One region of the Paracoccus seriniphilus genome, then DNA from elsewhere that is predicted to be linked to it. Evidence: riboswitches for the same ligand, from Rfam matches in the RefSeq annotation. Region 1 holds a riboswitch; each other region holds the start of a gene.
The links. A riboswitch is a leader RNA that binds a small molecule or an ion and turns the genes downstream of it on or off. The one in region 1 is predicted to bind cobalamin.
Positions count from the first base shown of each region.

Region 2: it holds a riboswitch for cobalamin, as region 1 does, so the genes downstream of both, JHW44_RS10320 (TonB-dependent receptor plug domain-containing protein) here and JHW44_RS13085 (DUF1636 family protein) in region 1, are expected to answer to the same signal.
Region 3: it holds a riboswitch for cobalamin, as region 1 does, so the genes downstream of both, bluB (5,6-dimethylbenzimidazole synthase) here and JHW44_RS13085 (DUF1636 family protein) in region 1, are expected to answer to the same signal.
Region 4: it holds a riboswitch for cobalamin, as region 1 does, so the genes downstream of both, nrdH (glutaredoxin-like protein NrdH) here and JHW44_RS13085 (DUF1636 family protein) in region 1, are expected to answer to the same signal.

Region 1 is NZ_CP067129.1:2,665,195-2,670,684, forward strand. It holds gene JHW44_RS13060 (ArnT family glycosyltransferase) at 1-236, shown strand, start outside; gene JHW44_RS13065 (hypothetical protein) at 233-598, shown strand; gene JHW44_RS13070 (alpha,alpha-trehalose-phosphate synthase (UDP-forming)) at 599-1,951, opposite strand; gene otsB (trehalose-phosphatase) at 1,948-2,688, opposite strand; gene cobO (cob(I)yrinic acid a,c-diamide adenosyltransferase) at 2,804-3,433, opposite strand; cobalamin riboswitch at 3,473-3,673, shown strand; gene JHW44_RS13085 (DUF1636 family protein) at 3,774-4,124, shown strand; gene cobW (cobalamin biosynthesis protein CobW) at 4,128-5,174, shown strand; gene cobN (cobaltochelatase subunit CobN) at 5,174-5,490, shown strand, end outside.
Region 2 is NZ_CP067129.1:2,104,837-2,110,326, forward strand. It holds gene JHW44_RS10305 (HAD family hydrolase) at 1-87, opposite strand, end outside; gene JHW44_RS10310 (hypothetical protein) at 441-743, shown strand; gene JHW44_RS10315 (NAD-dependent deacylase) at 748-1,425, shown strand; cobalamin riboswitch at 1,490-1,680, shown strand; gene JHW44_RS10320 (TonB-dependent receptor plug domain-containing protein) at 1,799-3,655, shown strand; gene JHW44_RS10325 (ABC transporter substrate-binding protein) at 3,642-4,442, shown strand; gene JHW44_RS10330 (FecCD family ABC transporter permease) at 4,439-5,425, shown strand; gene JHW44_RS10335 (ABC transporter ATP-binding protein) at 5,422-5,490, shown strand, end outside.
Region 3 is NZ_CP067130.1:506,882-512,371, forward strand. It holds gene JHW44_RS16005 (ABC transporter permease) at 1-994, shown strand, start outside; gene JHW44_RS16010 (carbohydrate kinase family protein) at 1,017-1,970, shown strand; cobalamin riboswitch at 2,180-2,356, shown strand; gene bluB (5,6-dimethylbenzimidazole synthase) at 2,399-3,091, shown strand; gene queC (7-cyano-7-deazaguanine synthase QueC) at 3,218-3,919, shown strand; gene queD (6-carboxytetrahydropterin synthase QueD) at 3,919-4,272, shown strand; gene queE (7-carboxy-7-deazaguanine synthase QueE) at 4,269-4,976, shown strand; gene queF (preQ(1) synthase) at 4,992-5,456, shown strand.
Region 4 is NZ_CP067131.1:34,358-39,847, reverse strand. It holds gene JHW44_RS16580 (taurine ABC transporter ATP-binding protein) at 1-423, opposite strand, end outside; gene JHW44_RS16575 (taurine ABC transporter substrate-binding protein) at 484-1,482, opposite strand; gene JHW44_RS16570 (helix-turn-helix domain-containing protein) at 1,742-2,242, opposite strand; gene JHW44_RS16565 (hypothetical protein) at 2,260-2,460, shown strand; cobalamin riboswitch at 2,574-2,759, shown strand; gene nrdH (glutaredoxin-like protein NrdH) at 2,855-3,076, shown strand; gene nrdI (class Ib ribonucleoside-diphosphate reductase assembly flavoprotein NrdI) at 3,086-3,499, shown strand; gene nrdE (class 1b ribonucleoside-diphosphate reductase subunit alpha) at 3,484-5,490, shown strand, end outside.

The DNA of each region.
Region 1 (5,490 bases):
GTTTTGCCGGGATCGCGGTTCTGGTCGCGCGCGGCGGCTGGATCACGGCGCTATTCACCCCGCCGGTGGCGCTGTGGGGCTATTTCACCTCGCTGCATGCGGTGGTGGTGGCCGAGGATCGCTATCACATGCCCAGTTCGGCCTTTATCGCCATGCTGGCAGCCGTGGCCCTTGTCGCGCTGGCCGACTGGCGAAGCGGTCGTGAAACCAACTTACAGGCAGGCAGAGCATCATGAACCACTGGATATTGATCATCGTGGCCGCCGGGTCGAATGTGGCGCTGAACCTGTTTCTGAAAAAGGGCGGTCAGGGGCTGGACACCAGCGGACTGCTGCCGCTGATCCTGTCCATCCTGAAATCGGGCTGGATGTGGTTGGCGGTCTTCAGCGCCGTCGCCCTGCTGACCGCCTTTGTTTCGGCAATCCGGATCTATTCGCTCAGCCTGACCTATACCGCTGTCACGGCGCTGGCGATGGTGACGCTGACCATGATCGGCGCGCTGTTTCAGCAAGAGGTGATCGGGCTGACCCGGGTGGCCGGGCTGGGCCTGATCATTGCCGGGCTGGTCGTGACCGCCATGGCGGGCAACGCCGGCTGATCACGACGCCCCCGCCAGCGCGTCCAGATAGCGGGCTGACCACCAGGAAACGTCATGTTCGACCACGTCGCGCAGCAGCACCGAATGGCGCTGACGCCGTTCGTTTGCCGTCATATGCATGGCCTGCGCCATGGCCTCGGCCATTTCATGGGGATCATGGGGGTTGACCACCAGCGCATCCTGCATGGTTTCGGCGGCGCCGGCAAAGCGCGACAGGATCAGCACGCCGGGGTCGGATACATCCTGCGCGGCAACATATTCCTTGGCGACAAGGTTCATGCCATCCGCCAGCGGAGTCACAAGGCCGATCCGCGCCTGACGATACAGCCCGGCCAGCACATTGCGCGGCAAAGGCCGGTGGATGAAGCGGATCGGGGTCCAGTTCACGGTCGCGAACTGACCATTGATCCGCCCGGCCAGATGCTCGGTTTCCTCACGGATATCCTGATAGGCCTCGACCTCTTCCCGGGTCGGCGGCGCGATCTGGAGGAACGAGATCTTCTCGTGAAACTCGACGTGGTTTTCCAGCAATAGCTGAAAGGCCCGGAAACGCTGAGGGATCCCCTTGGAATAATCCAGCCTGTCCACACCGATCATCATCTGCGCCCCGGTCAATGATCGCATCCGGTCGACATCCTGCGCGGTGCGGGCCTCTTCGATGAAAGAAGCCGTGTCGATGCCGATGGGAAATACATCGCGGCGCAATTCACGGCCGCACAACCGGATGCGGTTGCCCTCCAGAGGGATCAGTTCAGCCAGCTGCCGCGCGCTCTCGGTAAAATTCGCCAGATCGCGATGCGTCTGAAAGCCCAGCAAGTCATATTGCGACAGCCATTCGAACAGCTCATGCGGATCAGGCATGACAGCGCAATTTTCCGGACCGGGAAAAGGAATATGAAGGAAATGCCCGATGGGATTGCCGATCCCGCGGGCACGCAGTTCCGCAGCCAGCGGGAACAGCTGATAGTCATGCACCCAGATCCGGTCATCTGGTCTGATATGGGGGGCCACCAAGGCAGCAATGCGGGCATTCACGCGCCGATAGCCCTCGCCATAATCCGGGTCGATATCCGTGAGGTCGGCGCGACCATGACACAGGGGCCACAGCACCGAATTCGAATAGCCCAGGTAATAGGCCTCGTGATCGGCCGGGGTCAGATCGAAAGAGGCACGTTGGTATTCGGCACCGGGATGGTATTCCAGACTGTCAGCCGGTTCCGAAGGGGTTTCGCCCGAAAAGCCGATCCACAGCCCGCCCGAATTGCGCAGGGAATCCTGCAGCGCCACCACCAGCCCTCCCGAAGGGTTGTCCCCCAGCGGCAATCGATTTGAAATCACGACAAGGCGGCTCATATCGTGGTCCCCACACCCAGAACGGCATGGGTCAACCAATCGGCCAGCGCCGCGGGGTTCGGCAGGCGATAGCTGGCGCAGCTTTCCCCTTCGCCTATCTTGATCGCAAAGCCGCCCTGGCGCTGCGCTTCCAGCATGGCCACCTCATCTGTCAGATCATCTCCTGCATAAACGGGTTTTCGCCCCCGGAAATTGGGCATGGACAGCAGCCGCGTCAATGCCTTGTCCTTGCCGACACCATCCGGACGCAATTCAAATGCCATCTTGGCGGGTTGCAGCACCAATCCGGGATAGCGCGCCATCAGTTCTGCAGCCATGGCTGCGACCTTGTCAGCCAGAGACGGATCGGCGCGGTAATGCAACCCGACACCAAGGGGTTTGCGCTCGATCAGGATTGCCGGTTCCGCGGCGCACAGACGGGCGGCATCGCGATGCAGCGCCGCGACATCCAGCGTCAGATCATGGGCCGCCTCGACAGGTTGCCCCGCCACAGACAGCTCTGCGCCATGGCTGCCCGAAACGGCACCGGGAAAATCAGGCAGATAGCGACGCAGATCCGCGACATCACGGCCCGAGATCAGCGCCAGCGCTCCATTCTGGCGATGATACAGCCGGTGAAGCAGCCCGGGCAGGTCCGGCGGAACGGTGATCGCATCTGGCCGTGGCGCGATCTCGACCAGACAGCCATCGAAATCCAGGAACAGGGCGGCGTCGACCGGAAGCTCGGGCGGAATCATCTGCGGGGCATCTCCTTTGATTTGACCTGCGGGTGTATAGCACAAACGCGCGTGGCGCGGTTTGGTTCACAGCCGCGTCAGACCAGCCTGCCGCCAGCCCCGCCGAACCGCAAGTTCAATACTCGACGCCGGCCTGAGCTTTGATTCCCGCCTTGAAAGGATGCTTGATCATGGTCATTTCGGTCACCAGATCGGCAGAATCGATCAATACTTCGGGGGCACCACGCCCGGTCAACACCACATGTGTCATCGGCGGCTTCTCGGATTCGAGGAAATCCACGACCTCCTGCGCGTCAAGATAGCCATAGCGCAGCGCGATATTGACCTCATCCAGCAGCACCATCCGGATCTCGGGATCCCGGATCAGATCCCTGGCCTTGTTCCAGCCTGCCTGTGCGGCGGCGATATCGCGCGACTTGTCCTGTGTTTCCCAGGTGAACCCTTCGCCCATGGCATGAAACTGGCACAGATCCGCGAAATGCGTGGTCAGCATGCGCCTTTCGCCCGTGTCCCATGCGCCCTTGATGAATTGCACGACGGCGCAGGGCATCTCATGGGCGATACAGCGCATGATCATCCCGAAGCCCGAGCTGGATTTCCCCTTGCCCGGTCCCGTATGCACGATGATCAGACCCTTCTCGCCGGTCTTCTGCGCCATCATCCTGTCACGGGCCGCCTTTTTCCGCGCCATTTTCTGCGCGTGGCGGGCCTGATCCTCTGCTGGAAGGTCATGGGTTTCGTTCATTCGATCGCCCCTTTTGCTTGACAAAACACGCCGTCCTGCCTCAGGTGAACGCGCGCTGGTTCCTGTCCTATGACAGGCGAAGAGGGAATGCGACAGGTGTGACACCTGAAAGCAGCCGCCCCCGCGACCGTGACCGGAAAGGTCGCCCATGTCCACTGGCCAAGGCCGGGAAGGAGGGGCAACCGTTGGGGAAACCCTGAATCCGCAAGCCGGGAGACCTGCCAGCGCCGAGTTTTGACGGGCGAACGGGGTGTTTCGCAACCGGCAGGCAAAGTCTGGCGCGATGTCCCCTTTGTCCTTCTGGCCCGGATCCCCGATCCCCACAAGGAAAGGGTCCGCGATGCGCGCGATACTACATGTCTGCACCACCTGCCGCGGCCAGTCGGCAGAGCCGGTCGAACCGCGTCCCGGTGCCAGCCTGCATGACCTGCTGTCCTCATCCCCGCTGCCCGAAGGGGTCGAACTGCGCGCGGTCGAATGTCTGTCCGCCTGTTCCCAGGGATGTTCGGTCGCGCTCAGCGCGCCGGGCAAGTGGAGCTATGTCTACGGACGGCTGACCCCGGAAGACTATCCCGAAATCCTGAATGGTGCCGCCGCATATGCCGCCACCGAAGACGGCCTTGTTCCCTGGCGCGAACGGCCCGTGATTTTCCGCAAGCAGAGCCTTGCACGCATCCCCCCGCAGGAGTGAGCCATGACCGATCTGACCAAAACCCCCGTCACCGTGATCACCGGCTTTCTGGGTTCGGGCAAGACGACCCTCATCCGGCATCTGATGCAGAACCCGCAGGGCAAGCGGCTGGCGGTTCTGGTCAATGAATTCGGCACGGTCGGGGTGGATGGAGAAATCCTGAAGGGCTGCGCCGATGACAACTGCCCGGCCGAGAACATCCTCGAACTGTCCAATGGCTGCATCTGCTGCACGGTGGCCGATGATTTCATTCCCACGCTGGAACGACTGATGGCGATGCCGCAGAAACCTGATCACATCCTGATCGAGACTTCGGGGCTGGCTCTGCCCAAGCCCCTGCTCAAAGCCTTTGACTGGCCCGCCATCCGCTCGCGCATTACAGTCGATGGCGTGATCGCGCTGGCCGATGCCGAGGCCGTCGCCGCAGGACGATTTGCCTCGGATGAGGCCGCCGTGCAGGCTCAGCGCGAAGCCGATGACAGTCTGGACCACGACAGCCCGCTGTCCGAGGTCTTTCAGGACCAGATCTCCTGCGCCGATGTGATCCTGCTGACCAAGGCCGATCTGGCCGGGTCTGCCGGGCTGGCGGCGGCACGCGAGGTCATCGCGGCCTCGGCCCCGCGTCCGCTGCCCGTGCTGCAGGTCACTGACGGTCAGATAGATCCCGCGCTGATCCTTGGCCTGTCGGCAGCCGCCGAAGACGATCTCGAGGCCCGCCCCAGCCATCATGACGGTGCCGATGATCACGAGCATGATGATTTCGACACGGTGGTGATCGACCTGCCCGAATTCGACGATCCGGCCAGCGTCACCGCCGCTGTCGAACGACTGGCGCGCGAACAGAACATCCTGCGCGTCAAGGGGCATGTGGCGATTGCCGGAAAACCGATGCGGCTGTTGGTCCAGGCCGTTGGCACTCGCGTGCGCCATCAGTTCGACCGCCCCTGGGGCGATCTGCCGCGACAGTCCCGCCTGGTGGTGATCGCCGAACATGACCACATCGACCCGGATGCCATCCGTCAGGTGCTGCAGGGGGCCGTGCCAGTCTGATGCATGTCGTCTTTCGCGAAAGCCATGGGCTGGAAGAGGCGGACACTCCCTTTGATCCGGGGCAGACGCCGGCCGATCTTGTGGTGCTGTCCTATTCCGACAGCGACCTTGGCGCTTTCGCGGCCGGCTGGCATCGGGCCGCAGGCAGCCTGCCCTCGTTGCGCCTGTGCAACCTGGTTGCGCTGCGCCATCCGGTTTCGGTCGATACCTATCTGGAGCGCACCCTTGTCGGGGTCAGGGCCATCCTGGTTCGTCTGATCGGCGGAGAGGCCTATTGGCCCTATGGTCTGGCCTCGTTGCGTGACCACGCGATGCG
Region 2 (5,490 bases), 560 kb from region 1:
CGCGAAAGCCGCTTCCGTGCTGCGGAAGAAGGTCTCGTTTTCCCAAAGGGTATCATCTGCATCCAGACCTATGGCGTCGAACATCATGACCTCTCGCGGCGCGTTGTCGCAGTCAGGCAGCGAAATCACGGCTCTGCCGCTTTGTCAAACCCGGTGCTCGACCGCGCCGGAGAGGCCTGCCCGGCCCCTGAAATGGCACGTTTTTCCGCGCCACGCGCCATCTGCCAGCGGTGAAATGCCCTTTGCACGCATCGCCGGGCCGCCTCTCTCTTGCCGCTTCCACGCCGCGCGACCGCCACAGTCCGGACCGGGAAATCATCTGGAAGATTGAGCGGCATCGCCGATTTTGCTACCTTTGCCTCCTAAGAAGGGAATCCAGACCGGGTCAACCGGCGCACCCTCACCTGAGGACAAGACCAGGAAACCGAGGAGACAGCCCCATGCTGAACCGTATCGTGATTGCGGCGGCCGCCATCGTTCTGACGGCACCGCTGGCCATGGCCGGCCCCATCGACAGCGCCTGCGTGCGTTCCGACCGCGCACAAGGAAACAGACATCTGTGCAGTTGCATTCAGCGTGTCGCGAACAAGACCCTGTCGCGCTCGGATCAGCGCCGCGCCGCGGCCTTCTTCAGGGACCCCCATCAGGCGCAGGTCGTGCGCATGTCGAAATCGAACGCGGACAATGCCTTCTGGGCGCGCTACAAGCGCTTTGCCTCGTCGGCCGAAGCCTATTGCCGTTGATCCCTTGCGCATTACCGTTCTGACAGGTGCCGGCATATCAGCCGAAAGCGGATTGGCGACATTTCGCGCCAGCGACGGGCTGTGGGAAGAGCATCGCATCGAGGATGTGGCCAGCCCCGAAGGCTTTGTCCGCGACCCCGATCTGGTTCACCGGTTCTATAACGACCGCCGCAAGGGCGCGGCAGCGGCACAGCCCAACGCGGCCCATCGCGCGCTGGCGGAACTGGCAGGACGACATGATCTGACGCTGATCACCCAGAATGTCGATGACCTGCATGAACGCGCGGGAAGCCCGGATGTCATCCATATGCATGGTTCCCTGAGCACCGCGCTTTGCGCCAGTTGCGGGCATCGCTGGCCTGCCCCGGCGGAAATGTCCCCGCAAACGCCATGCCCGTCCTGCGCGGCGCTTGCGGCACGGCCGGATATCGTCTGGTTCGGAGAAATGCCCTATCATATGGAGCGGATCTGGGCGGCGCTGGAGGATTGCGATCTTTTCGCCGCCATCGGCACCTCTGGCAATGTCTATCCTGCGGCCGGATTTGCCCAGCATGCCGGGCGCATGGGGGCCAATTGCATCGAGCTGAACCTGCAGAACAGTGCCACCTCGCGCGATTTCGACCACCATATCCGCGGCCCGGCCTCGGAGACGGTGCCCGGCTGGGTGGCGTCGCTTTCATGACACAGATGCCCTGCCCTTCTTCTGGCGGTGGGGCAATTGTCCTTGCGCGAATCCGGACGCTGGTCTAGCTCCGCCCTGCCTCGGTTCCGGGATTTCCCGGTGAAAAGGGAATGCGGTGAAATTCCGCGACTGCCCCCGCAACTGTCAGCGGTGAGCGAGGCCGGAACATGCCACTGTCCGCCAGATACGGATGGGAAGGCCCGGCCGACCAGTGACCCGTGAAGTCAGGAGACCTGCCGAAGCCCTATCACCCTGAGTGCATGCGTGGGGCATGCACGAAACGGATGTTCCGATGTGGTGGTAACCGCCGTCCGGCACCGCCGCCGGACAGACCGCAGACCGCCCGCTTTGGGCGCCTGAAAGGGACCACGACGTGAAACGCCTTTCCATTCTCGCGACTTCGGTCGCAGCATTTGCCTCTCCCGCACTGGCGCAGGACAACACGGTCCTGCCGACCATCACTCTGACCGCCAACCGCGAAGCGACCGAACTTTCGCATTCGGGCAGTTCGGTTTCGATCCTTCAACGTGAGGACCTGCAGGATCAGGTCGGGCAGCCGATCGCAGAGACATTGTCGCGCCTGCCCGGGGTCAACTGGCGTCAATCCGGCCCCCTGGGCACCACGGGTTCGATCCAGTTGCGCGGTGCGCCCAGCCAGTATCTGCCCGTGCTGATCGATGGCATCGACGTTTCCGACGCCGCTGCCGGGCAGCCCTATTTCGACATTGGCGGCCTGACCGGCAGCAGCATAGACCGGGCGGAATTGCTGCGCGGCGCGCAATCCGCGCTCTATGGGTCGCGGGCCATGGCCGGAGTGCTCAGCCTGCAATCCCTGCGTCCCACCCAGGATGGGCTGCATCAGGAATTCGCCATCGAGGCCGGCAGCTATCGCAGCCTGCAGGCCAGCTATGGCGTGACCCTGCGCCGCGACGACACCGATCTGGCATTCCAGGCCAGCCGGATCATTACCGACGGCTACTCCGCCAGCGATGAGAACGACGGCAATACCGAAAATGACGGCTATGAAGCCACGCGGTTGACATTCTACGCCGCACATCACCTGCAGTCAGGCGTGACCATCGGCGTGAACGGTTTCTGGGAAGAGAGCCGTGCCGATTTCGATGATGGCTTTTACGATTTCGCCACCGGAAACTATTATTTCGGAGACACCTATGGCACGCCGGGGGACGACTATACCGACAAGGAATCCTATGGCCTGCGCGCCTTCGCCGAGTTCTCGACCGGATCGATCGATCACGAAATCGCCCTGACGCGCTATCAACTGGACCGCAGCAGCTGGACGAACGGCTATGAATCTCCCTTCAAGGGCACGCGCACCAAACTGTCCTGGCATGGGGCGACCGATCTGGGCAGCAATGGCACGCGGGTGATCTTTGGTGCCGACACGGAAAAGGAAAAGGCCGAGGGCAATGGCGACGCTCGGCTATCAGGTGTCTTTGGCGAAATCGCCATGCCCGTGGGTGACAGCATCGATCTCAACGCATCGCTGCGCCGCGATGAGCATGCCCAGTTCGGCGGTTTCACTTCGGGGCGGGTGGCAGCCGTCTATCGTGCCAGCGACGACCTGCTGTTCCGCGCGGCCTTTGGCAACGGGTTCCGCGCACCGTCGCTCTATGAACTCTACAGTGCCTATGGAGACGACGACCTCCAGCGCGAGGAAAGCCGCACGGCGGAAATCGGGGTCGAAAAGCTTTGGGGCAACGACAGCCATCTGCGCGCCACCGCCTTCTGGATGGAAGCGGATGACCTGATCGGCTGGGATCCCGACAGCATCTCCTGCGCTGCCGCATCCGGTCCCTATGCCATGCCGGGCTGCTATGCCCAGGTCGATGGCAAGGCGCGGCGTTCGGGGCTGGAGCTTGATGCGCGTCACAGCTTTGGCAACCACAGGCTGACGGCAGCCTATACCTATACCGACAGCGGCCCGACTTCGGAATGGGCCAAGGTTCCCCGGCATGTCCTGAATCTGGGTTTCGAGACCACATTCTCGACCGACACGACGGCAGGGATCCAGCTGCAGCATGTCGCGGACCGTCCCGATGACCTGGATGACTTCACGACCGTGGACCTGATCCTGCGCCAATCCCTGCCCCGCGATGTCGAGGCCTATCTGCGGCTCGAGAATATCTTTGACGAGCAATACCAGTTGAATGATGGCTATGGCACCTCGGATCGAGCGGCCTATGTGGGCATCCGTGCGTCTTTCTAGAACCCTTGTCGCGCTGGTGTCAGCCTGGCTGATGGCGGCAGCGCTGCCGGGCCATGCTGCCCCGCGGCGTGTGGTGTCGATGAACCTGTGCACGGATCAGATCGCCATGATGTTGGCGGCGCCGGGGCAACTGATCTCGGTCAGTGATCTGGCGCAGGATCCGCGCATGTCGCCCATGGCGGCCCAAGCTGCTGCCTATCCGATCAATTATGGCCGCGCCGAGGAAATCTATCTGATGCGCCCCGATCTGGTGCTGGCGGGTCAGTTTGCCTCGGGGCCGACGGTCGCAATGCTGCGCCGGCTTGGCCTGCAGGTCGAGGTTCTGCCCCCTGCCGAAAGCATCGCCGCGATTCGCAACGAGATCACCCATGTCGGTGCATTGTTGGGACAGGATGCGCAGGCACGTGATCTGCTGGCGCAATTCGATCAGGGGCTGGCGCGGCTGGCATCCGGCAGGGATCGGGGCCGGGCGGCGCTCTATTATGCCAATGGCGTGACCTCGGGGCCGGATACGCTGGCCGGCACCATTCTGGCACAGGCCGGCTTTCGCAATATCGCCGCGGAAATGGGGATCCGCCATACCGGCAGCCTGCCGATGGAGATGCTGGTCATGTCGCGGCCCGACCGGCTGATCACCGGAGCGAAATGGCCCGGACAATCGCGCAGCGAAGCCATTCTGGACCACCCGGCGCTGGCCCGCATTGCCCCCGCGGCACAAAAGGTCACCGATCAGGACTGGATCTGCGGCACGCCCTTTATCCTGCGCGCCATCGAGAGTCTTGAATGAAAGCGCTGGTTCTGTCCCTGACCGCGATTGCCGCACTTCTTTTTGCGCTGTCGCTGCTGACCGGCCCGGCAGGCATCGGTGCCTGGCAGGGATTGGCCGCGCTGTTCAACGGCGGTGACGGTCCGGTTCCGATAGTCATGCGTGAGATCCGCCTGCCGCGCGCGGTTCTGGGCTGCGCCATTGGCGCGGGTCTTGGTCTGACCGGTGCTGCAATGCAGGGCTATCTGCGCAACCCGTTGGCCGAGCCGGGGCTGATCGGCGTTTCCGGCATGGCAGCGCTGGGGGCCGTTCTGGCGATTCAATCCGGGCTTTCTCTGGCCTCGCCCCTTGCCCTGCCTGTATCCGCGCTGATCGGCGCGGCCATCGGCATCGCGCTGCTGTTCATGCTGGCAGGTCCGCAGGGCGGCTCGGTAACGCTGATCCTGGCCGGGGTGGCGATTTCCGCGCTGGCAGGTTCTGGCACGGCATTGGTGCTGAACCTTTCCCCCAATCCCTATGCCGCCAATGAAATCGTGTTCTGGCTGATGGGATCGCTTGCCGATCGCTCGATGGTTCATGTCTGGCTTGCGCTGCCGCCAATGATGCTGGGCGCTGTGCTGATCTGGACGACCCGGCGCGCGCTGGACGCGCTGACACTGGGGGAATCTGCGGCGGCGGCGATGGGAGTCTCACCCGCCGCGCTGCGCCTGCGGCTGGTCATCGGGGTCGCGCTGATCGTCGGCCCCGCCACCGCCGTTGCGGGAGCCATCGGATTCGTCGGTCTGGTCGTGCCACATATCCTGCGTCCCTGGGTGGGTGCCCGGCCCTCGGCACTGTTGCTGACATCGGCTTTGGGCGGAGCGGTTCTGCTGTTGTCGGCCGATATTGCCGTGCGCCTGATCCTGCCCGAACGCGATCTGAAGCTGGGGGTCATCACCGCATTGGTGGGGGCGCCACTGTTCCTGCATCTGATCTGGAAAACGCGCAGCGGAGGGCGGATGTGATGCTGCTGGAACTTCAGGGCCTTTCGGTCACCCGCCGCAACAGACCGGTGCTGAGCGATATCAAT
Region 3 (5,490 bases), on a different replicon from region 1:
CAAGCGCGGTCTGGCGGCGCGTTTCTGGGACTTGCTTGGCAAACGCCCCGAGCTGTTCACCCTGACGCTGGTTCTGCTGACCATCATGGTTGTCGCAATCGCCAATCCGGCCTTCCTGTCGATGAACAACCTGTTCGACATCCTGCGGGCCTCGGTCGTGCCGGGGATATTCGCCATGGGCGTGCTGGTGGTTCTGGCCGCAGGTGGCATTGATGTCAGCTTCACGGCCATTGCCGCCCTTGTCATGTATTCGCTGACCATGCTGGCCACGAACAGCTTTCCCGGCATGCCTCTTTGGGTGATGCTGCCCGCAGCTGCCATCGGTGGCGCGGTGCTGGGGCTGGGCAATGGCCTGCTGGTGCATGTCCTGCGCGCGCCCTCGCTGATCGTGACCATCGGCACGCAATATATCATCCGTAGCTTTCTGCTGACCTTCGTGGGCACGGCGCTGTTCATGAATATCCCTGCCGCCCTGGACGGGTTCGGCAGGGCATCGCTGATCACGCATCACGGCGCGACCGGCATGACCTCCAGCCTGCCTGCTACGGTTCTGGTCCTGCTGGCCGTGGCGCTTGCGACCTGGCTCATCCTGCAGCGGACCCTGATGGGGCGCGCCGTGTTTGCAGCAGGCGGCAATCCCGACATCGCGGCAAGGCTGGGCTTCAACCTGTTTCATGTCCGGCTGTTCGTCTTTGCCTGGGCCGGGATGCTGGCCGGGATCGCGGGCATCGTGCATGTCTCATCGAACCGGCTGGCAAACCCCTTCGACCTTGCGGGGATGGAGCTTGAAATCATCGCAGCCGTCGTATTGGGGGGCGCACGGATCACCGGTGGCTCGGGCACCGTGATCGGAACCCTGCTTGGCGTGCTGCTGATCACGCTGGTCAGCAATGTGCTGGTCTTCGTGGGTATTCCCAGCACCCTTCAGCGCACCATCATCGGAGCATTCATCCTGTTGGCGGGCACGGCCTTCGCCCTGCGCAACCGCAGCTGACACCATATCCCCGGAGGAACCCATGCAACACGACGTCTCTGTCATCGGCCTGTATATTCTTGATATCCTTGGGCATCCGGTCGATCATATTCCGCCCGGAGGCGAGGTGGATTTCATCGATCAGATCCGTCTGACCGTCGCGGGCACCGCAGGCGGCACCGTGGTCGACCTGGCGAAACTGGGCCTGCATTGCATGGCCGTCGGCGCGGTGGGGGACGACGAAAAGGCCGATTTCGTTCTGGATTCACTGAACCGCCATGGCGTCGATACCCAGCAGATGCAAAGACTGACGGGCGTGCCGACATCAGCGTCGATCCTGAACATCCGCCGCAATGGCGACCGCCCCGCCCTGCATCAGCGCGGCGCATCCGATCATTTCGATCTGGCCGACGACGCGCTGGAAGCGGTTCTGGCAGCGCCGATCATCCATCTTGGCGGCACCGGGTTGCTGGCGAAACTTGACGGAGCGCCAAGCGCGCGGCTGCTGGCCGAGGCCAAAAGACGCGGTCGGACCGTGACCTTCGATCTGTTGGGGGCCAATGACGGAACAATCGACCTGCTGACCGACCTTTTTCCTCATATCGATTATTTCATGCCCTCCATCGAGGAAGCGCGGTTGATCTCGGGCGCCAGCAGCATCGATGCCACAGCGGCCTTCTTTATCGACAAGGGCGTGCGCCAATGTGTTTTCACGCTTGGCGGCGAGGGTGCCTGCTTCATCGACCACAAGGGGGAAAAGCTGCTCCAACCCGCCTTTGACATTCAGGTCGTCGACACGACCGGTTGCGGCGACGCATTCGACGCGGGCTTCATCACGGCACTTCATCACAAGATGGACCTGACCACGGCGCTCGGTTTCGCGCAGGCCTCGGCGGCACTGGTGGCTACCGGCCTGGGATCGGATGCGGGCATCACCTCGTTCAAGGATACACTGGCCTTCATGAACACGACCAACCGGCTGCCGGCTGCTGGCTGAATGAATGCCGAAAGGCGGGCGCCGGAATTCGAACCATTGATCCTGAGCATGACTTCGCCGACATCCTCTTGAAACAGTCAAGGCATGGCATTGACTTCGATTGGGAGGATCGCTGGCCAGCATGGGCCCGCCGCAGGGGCTTTCCATCTGTTCAGGTGCCGAGACCGCCCGGTGCATGGAAACTCTGTTTGCGTGGCGCAGCCGGTCGCGGGATAAGGGCATGGTCAGGTGCCCCTTCGGGGGAGAATCGGGAAGCCGGTGAGAATCCGGCGCGGGCCCGCCGCTGTATCGGGGATCGTCTGGCAGATGCCACTGGGCCATGCCCGGGAAGGCGCCAGGACGAGATGATCCGAAGCCAGAAGACCGGCCTGATGTTCATCGCGCTTCGGGGTGGAACCCGCGGCGCATTGAAATATGCGAGGTTTCAGATGCCCCCAGAGATTTCTGCAGAACAGGTCGTTCCCCAGCCCGCCCGTTCCTTTGACGAACGGGAACGCCAGGCCCTTTACGATATCATCAACGCCCGCCGCGACGTTCGCAACGAGTTCCGGCCCGATCCGATCGATCCCGCCGCCCTTCGGCGCATTCTTGCGGCCGCGCATGCCGCGCCATCTGTCGGTTTCATGCAGCCATGGGATTTCCTGCTGATTCGCGACCCGAAACGGCGCGCCGATATCCATGCAGCCTTCCTTCGCGCCAATGCCGAAGCCGAAGACATGTTCGAAGGAGACCGCAAGGCGCTTTACCGGTCCCTGAAGCTCGAAGGAATCCTGACTTCGCCGTTGAACATCTGTGTGACCTGCGACCGGACCCGTGGCGGAAAGGTGGTTCTGGGGCGCACCCATAACAGCAACATGGATCTCTATTCGACGGTCTGCGCTGTCCAGAACCTCTGGCTGGCCGCCCGCGCGGAAGGAATCGGAATTGGCTGGGTTTCGATCTTTCGACCCCAGGACCTTCGCGACCTGCTTGGCATTCCCGACCATGTGGAAATCGTGGCCTATCTTTGCGCGGGCCATGTCGACGAACTCTACCCCAGGCCCGAGTTGGAAGCCCGGGGCTGGCGCCAGAGGCTGGATCTTGACAGCGTGATCCACGAGGATTGCTGGCCGGGGCAATAGGCCCGAACCGCCCCGTGATCCGCCCCCATGCGCGGGGGCGATGCCACTTGCAATCCGCGCGGTTTCTGAAATAAGGCCCGCCATCCGGTCGCAGCCTACCCGGACATCAAAACAAGGGCCTCAAAAATGAAAACACTTGTCATCTGCTCGGGCGGACTCGATTCCGTGTCGCTTGCGCATATTACCGCCAATGAGCATCAACTCACACGGCTTGTCTCGTTCGATTATGGTCAGCGCCACCGCAAGGAGCTTGGCTTCGCCCAGGCGGCGGCCGCGCGGTTGGGCGTGCCCTTTCACCTGATCGACATGCGCGGCATCGGTGCGGCGCTGTCGGGTTCGGCCCTGACCGACGAAATCGACGTTCCTGATGGGCATTATGCCGAGGAAACGATGCGCATTACCGTCGTGCCCAACCGCAATGCCATCATGCTGTCGATCGGCTTTGGCATCGCGGCGGCGCAGGGTGACGAGGCCGTGGCGACGGCGGTGCATGGCGGCGATCACTTCATCTATCCCGATTGCCGCCCCGGCTTCACCCGCGCCTTCGAGGCGATGCAGCAGGCCGCCCTGCAAGGCTATGCCGATGTGCGGCTGCACACGCCTTTCGTCAGGGAAAGCAAGGCCGAAATCGTCCGCCAGGGCGCGGCGCATGGCACGCCATTTGCCGAGACATGGTCCTGCTACAAGGGCGGCGAAATCCACTGCGGCCGCTGCGGCACCTGTGTCGAGCGACGCGAGGCCTTCCATCTGGCCGGGGTCAGCGACCCGACGCCCTATGCCGATCCCGACTACTGGATCACGGCGCTTACCACGCGGGAGAACGGCTGATGTTCCGTATTCGCAAGGAGTTCCATTTCTCGGCCAGCCATCGCCTGAGCCATCTGCCCGACGACCATCAATGCGCGCGGCTGCATGGACACAATTACATCGTCGTGGTCGAACTGGCCGCAAAGGCGCTGAACCCGGATGGCTTCGTGCGCGATTATCACGACCTCAAGCCGCTCAAGACCCATATCGATGATCATTTCGATCACCGGCATCTGAACGATGTGCTTGAAGGCCCCTCGACCGCCGAGAACCTGGCGAGACACTTCTTTGACTGGTGCGCCGCGCGCTGGCCTGAGACCAGCGCCGTATTGGTCAGCGAGACCCCCAAGACATGGGCGGAATACCGGCCATGACCCTGCGCATCGCCGAGATTTTCGGCCCCACCATCCAAGGCGAAGGCGCGCTGATCGGGGAACCCACCGTCTTTGTCCGCGCGGGGGGCTGTGACTATCGCTGCAGTTGGTGCGACAGCCTTCATGCGGTAGAAAGCAAATACCGCCATGACTGGGCGAAGATGACGACCGAGACCGTCTGGAAGAAGGTGCGCGAACTTTCGCGCGACCGGCCGCTGACGGTTTCGCTGTCCGGGGGCAACCCGGCCATACAGGACTTTGGCCCGTTGATCAGCATGGGCAAGGCGGCAAACTATCGTTTCGCCTGCGAGACTCAGGGTTCTATCGCGCGCCAATGGTTTGCCCAGCTTGATACGCTGGTGCTGTCTCCGAAACCGCCATCGAGCGGTGAGCGGGTGGATTGGGACGCCTTTGACGCCTGCCGTGACATTGGCCGCAAGGCGCGTCAGCAGGTGTTGAAGATCGTGATCTTTGACGAGGTCGATTACCAATGGGCGCGAGAGGTTCACGCCAGGCACAGCGATCTTGCCCTGTTTCTGCAGCCCGGCAACCCCGTGGTCGACCCCGATATCGCTGTCGACCCGCAATCGCTGGCCGATCGCCTTGGCTGGCTGACCGAAATGGCGATGACCGATGGATGGTTCGCCCCGCGTATTCTGCCGCAACTGCATGTCCTGATCTGGGGCAACAAGCGCGGCGTCTGACCGATGGAGAAACCCATGACCAAAGACATCTATCGCAATCTCAGGCAACTTGGCGGCGAAACCCGCATCCCCGCCAGCCCCGCCGAGGCGGAACTGGAGCGCGTTCCCAACCCGCAGGCGGATGTGGCCTATAACGTGCGCTTCACCGCGCCCGAGTTCACCTCGCTCTGCCCGATGACCGGCCAGCCGGATTTTGCCCATCTGGTGATCGACTATGTGCCCGGTCCGTGGCTGGTCGAATCGAAATCGCTCAAGCTTTTCCTGACATCCTTTCGCAATCACGGTGCCTTTCACGAGGATTGCACGATATCGATTGCGCGGCGGCTGGCCGATTTCCTTGAGCCACAATGGTTGCGCATCGGCGGCTATTGGTATCCGCGCGGCGGCATTCCCATCGACGTCTTCTGGCAGACCGGCCCCATGCCCGAAGCCGTCTGGATACCCGACCAGGGCGTTCCGCCATATCGGGGGCGCGGCTGAAGGCGGCCATGCGACCAACCGAGAGCGGGATCAC
Region 4 (5,490 bases), on a different replicon from region 1:
CTGCATCCCGCCCGACAGCTCGTAGATCGCCTTTTCACGGAAATCCTGCAGACCCACCACTTCGATCAGGTGATCGACATGGGCGCCATATTCGGCCTCGCGCTGGCCCGCCATGCGCGGCCCGAAGGACACATTGTCCCGAACGTTCATCCATTCAAACAGCGCGCCCTTCTGGAACACCACGCCGCGTTCGGCATCCGGCCCGGTCACCGCATGGCCGTTCAGCGTGATCTGGCCGCCCGTGGGCGCCAGAAAACCCGCGATGATGTTCAGAAGCGTCGATTTCCCGCAGCCCGAAGGCCCAAGCACCGACAAGAGCTGCCCGGGTTTCAGATCCAGCGAGACATCCTGCAACGCCTGCACATGCGAGCCGTTGGCAAGATCAAAACGCATCGAGATATTCTTCAGCATCAGGCCGGACATGGGGCCATCTCCTTTTTGCCATGGCAGAAACGGAAGGCACCAAACGCCTTCCACCAAGCGTCAGCGGCCAGACACATCAGAAAGCGCCGACGTGTCGATGAATTCAGCGTAGCTGGGCAACGCCGAGGGAAGGTTCCCAAGCTCGTGAAACATCGCCGCCACGCCACTGAAATAGCTTGCAACGCGTCCGCCCAACCAGGTCTCGGAAAGTTGCTCTTCGGGCGAAAGAAACTTGAAATTGTCGATGACGGCAGCCGCAGAAGCCTCGTCCATGCCGGCATCCTGGGCTATCACCGGCAGCATCTCGTCACGCTTGTCGCCAGCGTTCCACATCGCATTGGCATCCGCGGTCACCGCAAGGAAATCCGCCAGAAGCTTTGGATTCTCTGCAGCGAACCGGGCCGAGGTCGTCGTCAGGTCGAAGGCCAGAATACCTGCCTCTTCCTTTTCTTCCCCGCTCAGCAGCACATTGCCCTCGGCCTTCATCCGGTCCAGCGCACCGCCCCAGCCACAGGCCATGTCGATGCTGCCCTGGCCAAAGGCCGCAGCCGCCTCGGCCGGGGCCATGTCCACGATGGTCATGGAGGCCGGATCGACACCGAAATGCTCCATCTGCTGCAGGAAACCGTAATGGGCGATGGTCCCCACGGGCAGCGCCACGCGTTTGCCCGTCAGTTCGCCCGCGCTGTCCTTGTCGATTTCCAGCCGCGAAGCGACAACACAATTGTCATTGTCGGAATAGGAGGCGGCAATATCGACAACCTCGAGATCCTGCCCCGCCGAAACCGCCACCACAAAGGGAGGCACCCCCTGACTTATGGCGATCTGCACATCTCCGGCCGCCATGGCGGCCGACATCGCGGTACCCGAATCAAAGGCAACCCAATTGACCGGAACGCCCAGCTTTTCCTCGTACAGCCCCTTGGCCTTGGCATATTGGAACGGCATCGGCCATTCCTGGAAATAGGCCACCGTTACAGCGTCCTGTGCAAATGCAGGAGACACCATCCCCAGCGAAATCAGGGACAACAGACCACTGATGGCTTTTGTTCGCTTCATTCTGTTCTTTCCTCTGTTGGCATGACTCATCAGCCCCGGGAATCCTGGTCGAGGTCATTGAAACGCCGCCGGTTGAGCCGGCGATCTGATTGATGTTCAGGGTCCGCGCAAAGCCTGATCGCGGAAGGGTATGACCCTCCATCACATGGCTGCGGGGTGATCAGAATCCTCCGCGAATCTTCGGCCAGACGCCGATCCCCGCGGAACAATGATGATCATGGATTCCTATGTTGGCACATTGCGACGTCGAAGGTCCTTTCTAGTAGATCGGCGGCGAAATTACCCACAGTGCCACTGCGGTTTCACGATAGGGATTTGCCCAGAGATAGGGCTCGTTACGGATCCGGAAACTGTCCCCCGGACCCACGGTGAATTTCTGGTCGCCGAAGCTGAGATCCAGCCGTCCCGACAACATGAAGCCGACTTCCTGCGTCTCGCGATGCACAGGCTCGGGCAGCGCCTTCCCGGGCAGGAAGGTCGAATGGACGATTTCGAAACTGTCGGTCAGGTCCGGAGAGATCAGCGCTTCGATCAACCCGTCATGACGGTGTCCGAGCGAACGGCGGCGGTCAGCCCGAACGATACGGCCTTCTTCCCGTGGCGTCTCGGCCTTGGGCTGGATCAGCAGCGACGGCGCCACATCAAGGATCTGTGCCAGCTTGGCCAAATCCTCGGCACTGATCCGCGAGACATCGCGTTCGACTTGCGACATCCAGCCCAGGGACCGGCCCATGGCTTCGGCGAGCTGCGCCAGGGTCAAGGCGCGGCTCTTTCTCAATGTCCGCAGATCAGCACCAGAAGTCACGAATCACTCCCTCTTCATCGAATATCGATCTTGCCACCGGAAATGAAATTATCAACATTTTTTTCATTCCTGCTTTGCAGATCAGGGACGCCCCCGAAATTTTCAAAGGCAACGAAGCCTTGAAACGACATTTTCAACCCCGCCCTGAAGGCTTGACCAGCGCGGCGGTCTGACCCACACGGGATCCTGAATTGCAAAGCATTGGAATCACTGGACGCGGCAGCATTGTCCCCAGAAAATTTCCTTGGTCCCGACACCACATATTGACATTATACCCGCTTGGATGGCTAAGTGATGTGGCTATGGTGCCAATGACATCCGTCAGAGGTGAAAAGGGAAGTCGGTGAAAAGCCGGCACTGCCCCCGCAACTGTAAGCGGTCGGATCGACTGATGAAGCCACTGGATCACTCCGGGAAGGCCGGTTGTCCCATGTCCGCGAGTCAGGAGACCTGCCATGGCAAAAAACGACTACGGGCGGTGGGCCCGGCAGCGTGGCTGTTGGCGGATCTTCGCCAGCAGTCAAGCGCGGGACCGCCATCCAGACATAGAGACCAGGAGCCGAGCGCATGACCATCACCGTCTATTCCAAACCCGCCTGTGTGCAATGCACCGCCACCACCCGTGCTCTTGATGCCCGCGGCCTGAACTACGACATCGTCGATCTGACCCAGGACGCCGAAGCCATGGAGCGGGTGACGGCATTGGGATACCGTCAGGCGCCCGTCGTCATCGCCGGTGAGAACCACTGGGCAGGCTTTCGTCCGGACATGATCGGCCAGTTGGCCTGATCATTCGCGATGGTGGGGCTGGTCTATTTCTCATCGGGATCGGGCAACACCGCCCGCTTTGTGGCGGCCCTGGGGTTGTCGGCAATGCGCATTCCCCTGCGCAGCAGCGATCCGATGCCGATGCCGGACCGGCCCTATGTGATGATCTGCCCCACATATGCCGATGGCGAAGGTCGCGGTGCGGTGCCCAAGCAGGTCATCCGCTTTCTCAATGATGAAGCGCGTCGGGCCGGATTGCGTGGCGTGATCGGCGCGGGCAATCGCAACTTTGGGCAAACCTATGCCTTGGCCGCGCGCGTGATTGCCGATAAATGCCGCGTTCCCGTGTTGTATCGATTCGAACTGGCGGGAACACCAACCGATATTGCCCGTGTCCGCGACGGGCTGAAAAAACTGCAGGAAATGGAATGCTTGACAGTGTGAAGCCCGACCTCGACTATCACGCGCTGAACGCGATGCTGAACCTTTATGACGACAAGGGGCACATCCGCTTTGAGGCCGACCGCATGGCGGCGCGGCAGTATTTCCTGCAGCACGTCAACCAGAACACTGTCTTCTTCCACAGCCTGGACGAGAAGCTGGATTACCTGGTCGACGAAGGCTATTACGAGCCGCAGGTTCTGTCCGACTATCCGCGCGAGTTCCTGCACCGGATCTGGGCGGCCGCCTTTGCCAAGAAGTTCCGTTTTCCAACCTTCCTTGGCGCGTTCAAATATTACACCAGCTATACACTGAAGACCCGAGACGGGCAGCGCTACCTGGAGCGTTACGAAGATCGCGTGGTCATGGTGGCGCTGGCACTGGCGCGGGGCGATCAGGATCTGGCCATGAAGTTCATGGATGAAATCCTGTCGGGTCGTTTCCAGCCCGCCACGCCGACCTTTCTGAACGCGGGCAAGAAATCGCGCGGCGAGCTGATTTCCTGTTTCCTGCTGCGCGTCGAAGACAACATGGAATCGATCGGCCGGGCGATCAATTCCTCGCTGCAACTGTCGAAACGCGGCGGCGGCGTCGCCCTGATGCTGACCAACATCCGCGAATCCGGGGCCCCTATCAAGGGGATCGAGAACCAGTCTTCAGGCGTGATCCCGATCATGAAGTTGCTGGAAGACAGCTTCAGCTATGCCAACCAGCTGGGTGCACGCCAGGGCGCGGGTGCAGTCTATCTGAACGCCCATCATCCCGATATCCTCAGCTTCCTGGACACCAAGCGCGAAAACGCGGATGAGAAAATCCGCATCAAGACGTTGTCCCTTGGCGTGGTGATCCCTGACATCACCTTCGATCTGGCCAAGCGGAACGAGGATATGTATCTGTTCTCGCCCCATGACGTTCAGCGCGTCTATGGCGTACCCTTCTCGGAAATCTCGGTCACCGAGAAATATGCCGAGATGGTCGACGACAAGCGTATTCGCAAGAAAAAGATCAATGCACGCCAGTTCTTCCAGACGCTGGCCGAGATCCAGTTCGAAAGCGGCTATCCCTACATCATGTTCGAGGACACGGTGAACCGCGCCAATCCGATCGACGGGCGCATCACCATGTCGAACCTCTGTTCGGAAATACTGCAGGTGAACGAGGCGTCGGAATTCAACGAAGATCTCAGCTATGCCCATATGGGCACGGATATTTCCTGCAATCTGGGATCACTGAATATCGCCAAGACAATGGATGGTCCCGACTTCGGCGCCACGGTCGAAGCCGCCATCCGTGCCCTGACTGCCGTCAGCGAAATGTCGGCCATCGATTCCGTGCCCTCGATCCGCAAGGGCAATGACGAGGCCCATGCCGTGGGCCTGGGCCAGATGAACCTGCACGGTTTTCTGGCACGCGAGCGCATTCACTATGGCAGTCCCGAGGGCATCGAGTTCACCAGCGTCTATTTCGCCGCCATAGCCTATCACGCCATCCGGGCCTCGAATCTGTTGGCGCAGGAAAAAGGCGCGACCTTCAAGGGATTCGAAAAATCGACCTATGCCGATGGCAGCTTCTTTGACAAATACACCAACCGCGACTGGCTGCCGGTCATGCCGGAAGTGACGCGGCTGTTCGCGGGGATCACGCTGCCGACCCGCACGGATTGGGAGGCGTTGAAGGCCGATGTGATGAAGCATGGGCTTTACAACCGTAACCTGCAGGCAGTGCCGCCAACCGGATCGATCAGCTATATCAACAATTCGACCAGTTCGATCCATCCGATTGTCAGCAAGATCGAGATCCGCAAGGAGGGCAAGATCGGCCGCGTCTATTATCCGGCCGCCTTCATGTCGAATGAGAACCTGGAGTTCTATCGCGACGCCTATGAAATCGGCCCGCAAGCCATCATCGACACCTATGCGGCTGCGACCGAACATGTCGATCAGGGCCTGTCGTTGACCCTGTTCTTTCCCGCCGAGGCCACGACCCGCGACATC